DNA from 2 places in the Vibrio sp. KUL80 genome. Region 1 is predicted to be linked to the other one. Evidence: predicted binding sites of a transcription regulator. Region 1 holds the regulator's gene; the other holds the start of a gene.
The links. The regulator MetJ, encoded in region 1, represses methionine synthesis genes. The targets are predictions, from matches to a motif close to TTAGACNTNTANANGTCTAA.
Positions count from the first base shown of each region.

Region 2: metA (homoserine O-succinyltransferase MetA) is a predicted target of MetJ. The motif match lies at 1,474-1,493, and genes of this name have one in related genera.

Region 1 is NZ_AP045841.1:290,540-293,797, forward strand. Features, by position in the region: gene AC6I8U_RS01330 (malic enzyme-like NAD(P)-binding protein) at 155-1,414, shown strand; gene metJ (met regulon transcriptional regulator MetJ) at 1,682-2,002, opposite strand; gene AC6I8U_RS01340 (O-succinylhomoserine (thiol)-lyase) at 2,274-3,258, shown strand, end outside.
Region 2 is NZ_AP045841.1:1,440,009-1,443,266, reverse strand. Features, by position in the region: gene AC6I8U_RS06630 (M20/M25/M40 family metallo-hydrolase) at 1-101, shown strand, start outside; gene AC6I8U_RS06625 (ribosome recycling factor family protein) at 168-521, opposite strand; gene AC6I8U_RS06620 (DUF3859 domain-containing protein) at 500-937, opposite strand; gene AC6I8U_RS06615 (AAA family ATPase) at 970-1,338, opposite strand; gene metA (homoserine O-succinyltransferase MetA) at 1,523-2,464, shown strand; gene AC6I8U_RS06605 (DUF3081 domain-containing protein) at 2,590-2,841, opposite strand; gene AC6I8U_RS06600 (AMP-binding protein) at 2,939-3,258, opposite strand, start outside.

The DNA of each region.
Region 1 (3,258 bases):
GAGTAATGAACATCAGAGATACCTCCTCTCCGTTCAAATGTCCCCACTCTGTGTGTGTAACCCTTTAGAAGCAACGCGAATAAAAATAAACGGGCTTATACTCATAATTACATCTAAGTAACTAATCAGTCTTATAAAAGCAGGATAGCTAACCATGTCCGATGACCATCAAATTGACGAATTTCGCCAGCAAGCGCTTGATTACCATGCCAACCCTGTACCTGGAAAAATCGAAGTAGCATTAACTAAACCCGCCAACTCAGCCGCTGATCTCGCACTGGCCTACAGCCCTGGTGTGGCAGAACCTGTACGTGAAATCGCGCAAAATGCCGAGAATGTTTATAAATACACTGCGAAAGGCAATATGGTTGCAGTGATCTCTAACGGTACCGCCATCCTAGGTCTTGGTAACCTAGGTCCAATGGCGTCTAAGCCAGTTATGGAAGGTAAAGCGTTACTGTTTAAACGCTTCGCGGGTCTAGATTCCATTGATATCGAAGTAAAACACCGCACTATCGATGAGTTCGTAGATACTGTTGCGAACATTTCAGACACCTTTGGTGGTATCAACCTAGAAGATATTAAAGCGCCAGACTGTTTTGAGATTGAACGACGCCTAATCGAACGTTGTGATGTGCCGGTATTCCACGATGACCAGCACGGCACGGCGATTGTTACTGCAGCAGGTATGCTCAACGCTATCGAGCTTCAGGGTAAAGATCTAAAAGAAACTACGATTGTCTGTCTAGGTGCAGGCGCGGCGGCGATCGCGTGTATGGAGCTGTTGATCAAATGTGGCGCGATGCGTGAGAAGATCTACATGCTGGATCGCAAAGGTGTGATCCACACTCGTCGTGACGATCTTAACGAATACAAAGAGCTGTTTGCCAACAACACAGATAAGCGCACGCTAGAAGATGTGATTGAAGGTGCGGACCTATTCCTAGGTGTATCCGGTCCTGATCTGTTGCCACCAGAAGCGCTTAAGCTGATGGCGGACAAGCCAATCGTATTTGCGTGTTCAAACCCAGATCCAGAAATCAAACCTGAGCTTGCTCATCAGGTTCGTGATGACCTAATTATGGGTACAGGTCGTTCAGACTACCCGAACCAGGTAAATAACGTGCTGTGTTTCCCGTTTATCTTCCGTGGCGCTCTTGATGTGCGTGCGAGTGAGATTAATGATGAGATGAAACTGGCAGCGGTAGAAGCGATTCGTGAGCTAGCGAAAGAGCCAGTACCACAAGACGTACTGAATGCCGCAGGTGTTGAGGCGTTGACCTTTGGTAAGGACTACATCATTCCAAAGCCAATGGACCCGCGTTTGCTTCCTCGTGTGGCTAAAGCGGTAGCGAAAGCAGCAGTTGAATCTGGTGTGGCGCGTATTGAGTTGCCTGATAGCTATATGGCTTAATAGTTCAACAGCTTATTGTTAGCTCTGCACTGTTTAGTTTCGCTGTTGCTCATCATCCAGTCTCATTTTCGTCATCCCCTTGAAAAAGGGGATCTTTCATAGCGAGTGACTCACACAAATTGAGCACCATACGCGCTGATAAAGATCCTCACTTTCGTGAGGATGACGAATGAAAAAGGATGACGAGAAGAGGTGCTAGTAATAGCACGAACTTAAAGTAATAAAAAAGACGGTATCAATACCGTCTTTTGTATTTCCGTTTAATACTTACTCTTCATCAAACGCTTCAAACTCAATCCCCATCGCCGTCATCAGCTCTTTCGCTTCTGTTGGGATATCATCAGGACGGTCTTTTCTTAAATCTTCGTCGGTCGGAAGCGGCTGGCCAGTGTACGCGTGCAGGAAAGCTTCGCACAATAGTTCACTGTTGGTTGCATGGCGTAGGTTATTGATTTGGCGACGAGTACGCTCATCGGTCAATACCTTTAGCACCTTCAGCGGGATAGACACTGTGATTTTTTTTACTTGCTCGCTTTTCTTACCGTGCTCCGCATATGGGCTAATGTATTCACCATTCCAATCTGCCATTACACACCTTCGCTCTGTTAATCATAAATAGTAATAATAAGAATGCTGCAATTTTAGCGGGATTTACTGCCATAAGCAAAGACATATAGACGTCTAGAAGTGTTGACGTCTCACATTTTGGAAAGTAAAGTGGGACAACGAATGTGGACATTTATTTTAATGCAATGTTAATTCTTTAACGTTTGTGGCGTTTGCCGGTTCCCATATTACCGGTAAAAGTAGACACTGTGGTTACACCAACTAGCCATGCGATCTGAGAAAGGAAGTTTCTATGAGCAATCGGAAGCCAGCGACAATAGCCGTACGTACTGGTATCGAATCGGATACCCAGCATCACGCTGTGGTGCCACCTATTTATCTCTCTACTAACTATGGTTTCCCTGCGTTTGGGGAAGTGCCGACTTACGATTACACCCGCTCAGGAAACCCAAACCGAGGTTTGTTGGAAACCGCTCTGTATGAGCTGGAATCCGGTAAAGGCGCGGTAGTGACTAACTGTGGTACTTCTGCACTCAACCTTTGGGTGTCTGCTTTCTTAGGTCCAGAAGACACGATTATTGCTCCCCATGACTGTTATGGCGGCACGTACCGCTTGTTCAACACGCGTGCGCAAAAAGGGGACTTCAAGGTTAACTTTGTCGACCAAAGTGACGAGCAAGCCTTCGATGCCGCGCTTGAGCAAAAGCCAAAACTGATCTTACTTGAAACGCCGTCTAATCCACTTGTGCGCGTTGTCGATATTGCCGCCGTGTGCGAAAAAGCGAAAAAGGTCGGTGCGCTGGTAGCGGTAGACAACACCTTTTTGACACCAGTGTACCAAAAGCCTCTCGAGCTTGGCGCAGACTTTGTGATTCACTCAACGACCAAATATATCAACGGTCACTCTGACGTGATTGGCGGTGTGGTGATCACTAAAACCGAAGAGCATGCTGAAGAGCTCGCATGGTGGGGCAACTGCATCGGTGCGACGGGCACGCCATTTGATAGCTACATGACGCTGCGTGGTATTCGTACCCTTGGCGCTCGCATGCGCATCCATGAAGAGAGCTCGCAACAGATCCTAGATTTTCTTAAGCCGCAACCATTGGTGAAAGTGATTTATCACCCAAGCCTGCCTGAGCACCCAGGTCATGAGATTGCCAAGAAGCAGCAATCTGGCTTTGGCTCTATGCTGAGCTTTGAGTTTGCTGGTAGCTTTGAGCAGCTTAAGTATTTTGTTGGTGAGCTAGAGCTATTCTCGCTCGCTGAGTCTCTTG
Region 2 (3,258 bases), 1.1 Mb from region 1:
TATCTACTGGTATGTCGAAAGTTCACACGACTGAGGAGTTTATCGCAGTAGAAGACATGGTTAAGATCACTGACTTTGTGATTTCTTACGTGACTGCGTAATTGCCAAAGCAGTAGAAAGCTCAAAACCGCGTTGTACTTTTAACTAATAAGAACAACGCGGTTTTTTTATAAGTCCTCAAACTCATCGATTGCAGTGCGCGCTTCGGCAAGTGTGCAGCCAGACTGAAACATCAGATCCGCAACGGTTATTTCTGGGTCTTTTTCCAGCACTTCTTGAATCGGTGATTTATAGCCTTCAAGGGCTTTATCAACCGCAACGGATATCCACCCGACATTAGACTCAAGCGCAAACTTGGTTAGTTGGGTAGCTTCTCCGGTCAACGTCCAATTGCGAGAGCGACGTATACGTTTTAGCGTGCAACCACTATCTGCAGCACACGCCAAAACCGCCGATTTGTCTTCAACGCGGTGAACAAAGCTATTAAGGCGAATTGTGATTAGAAACCGCGATTTTTCCAAAACTGACCTTCATCTCTTGCCGTCACTTTGAATTTTTTCTCAGCAATCACTTTGCCTTGCATCTCAATGACCATATGCCACTCACCGAGGTTACTCTCCAGTCCGTCTATAGGATGAAGTAGCTGAATCGTATCGCCTAGGTAGAAATCCCAATCATTGCTGCCTACGTGCTCTTCACCGTCAAATGGAGCAAGGACCTGTCCTTTTTTGCTAAGAACACCCGGATGATAGATGCAATAGCGCACCTTTTCTCCTTTGGCCTTTTTGATGTTGACGATGAAACCAAACTCAATATGTTCATCCGCTGGCACTATGGTTGTAAAGTCTTGTATTTTAGGAAGATCTTTTGATCCGGAATCCCATGTGGAATAGATGCCGTACGACGTCATTTCGATGACTGGAGAGCGTTTTGCCATAATTAGATTTTTCTGTTTTAAAGTGAATAAGGTTAGTCTTGCCAACGTTTTTGCATCTTGGCGATGACGATGTCACTCACGCCATGTACATTTGGGTAACGCTGGTTACAAACAATGATGTCCAAGTCGGCCTTGTAGCGTTTGGCTAAATTTTTATATGCCTTCATTTCCCACAAGCGAACAAAGGTATTGGCAACAACCACGTCTTGGTTAGCCGCCAATGCTTTCTCGACCTGCTGCTGACACCATTCATGTGCTTCGCCAATCCTATCCCCATCGTAACAATATTCACCTTTTTCATTGATAAAATACATATCAGCTTCGAAGTGCAGCGCGTCGAGGGTTTTCGCCAAGGTACTCTTTCCAGAACCTGGAAGACCGCGAATTAACGTGAGTTTCAAACAAGTTCACCGCAAAATATAGAAAGTGCCGTGATTGTACCCTGTCTCACCCATGTACGTCATGACGTATTGCATTCAACTGATGACACCTGAGCTAAAATTAACTATCGACAAGCAAAAACGTTTGCGTTAACTTTAGAAGTATAGACGTCCAGAAGACCAAACAGAGCTTAGGGAGAAAGCTGTGCCAATTAAGATTCCCGATCAACTACCTGCCTCTAACGTCCTGCGTGAAGAGAACATTTTTGTGATGTCTGAGTCTCGCGCCTCGACTCAGGAAATCCGTCCGCTCAAGGTATTGATTCTCAATTTGATGCCAAAGAAAATTGAAACGGAAACCCAGTTTTTAAGACTTCTTTCAAATAGCCCACTGCAGGTCGATGTCGAGCTGCTTCGTATCGACGATAGACCAAGTAAGAACACGCCAACTGAGCACCTTGATACTTTCTACCGCCAGTTTGAAACGATTAAAAACCGTAACTTTGATGGACTCATCATCACAGGTGCGCCACTTGGTTTGGTTCAGTTTGAAGACGTGATCTATTGGGAGCACCTGCAAACCATCATGAACTGGGCAAGCAAGCATGTGACCTCAACGCTGTATGTCTGTTGGGCGGCACAAGCGGGCCTAAAGCTCTTATTCGATCTTCCAAAACGCACTCGCAAAGAGAAGCTGTCGGGTGTGTATCACCATGAAATTCATGACCCGCACCACCCTATCCTGCGCGGTTTTGATGACACCTTCTTAGCCCCGCATTCTCGATATGCTGACTTTTCACCAGAGTACTTAGAATCACACACAGATCTCGATATTCTGGCAACCTCGGATGTCGCCGGCGTGTATCTCGCGGCAACGAAAGACAAGCGAAATGTATTCGTAACAGGTCACCCTGAGTACGATTCTCATACGTTACACAACGAATACGTGAGAGACTTGGGTGAAGGTATGGAGCCAGCTATTCCAATTAACTACTACCCTAACAACAATCCAGACAACAAGCCGAATGCGAGCTGGCGTAGTCACGGTCACTTATTGTTTGCTAACTGGCTAAACTACTGTGTTTACCAACAAACACCTTACGACCTTGACCACTTTAGTGAAGATGCATTTACGAAAGACGAGTAGTCATGGATAGCGTTAGCACTACACAGATCTCTTTTTATCTCGCACAAGCAAAAGCCCCTAATGAGAGGGGCTCATTTCTTTTTAACTACAATGACGTAGTTAGCACATCATAAAGTACGAAGCTGTTATTTAGATAACATTGCTACCTTACGTAAAAAACTATCGCGCAGGTGCTCTTGGTCATACTCCAGATGATAGGTGTTGTGAAAGCCCATAGAGAGTTCTACGCCATTACCTCGCATATAAACGTTGTAACCGTCATAATCCGAATAGGCCTCTACCCCTTCGTAGATCTTTCCCAGTTCAGTCTCGGTGCCATTAGACATAATGGTATCGTAAGCCTTGAGAACTTTGTTGGGATCAAGTTCGTTTTTCATCGCAGTCTCCTACTAACGAAAAGCCACACATAAAGTGTGGCTTAGATGGGCGATTTGCGCCAGTTTATGTTCGATAGTAGATATGCATCAAAGCGTGTTACTGGTCACGAAGCTCTCTTCTTAGGATTTTACCGACGTTGGTTTTCGGTAATTCATCTCTAAATTCAATTATCGTTGGTCTCTTGTAGCCTGTTAGATGCTTACGGCAGTGTTGTTTTACGTCATCTGCAGTAACCGCGCCATTAGCCACGACAAACAGTTTAACTCGCTCACCTGCTATGTCATCTGGCACGCCAACTGCAGCTGCCTCGATAATTTTTGGATGTAGCGTTGCAACTTCTTCGACTTCACTTGGGAAGACATTAAAGCCAGAGACAAGGATCATGTCTTTCTTGCGATCTTCAATATAGAAGATTC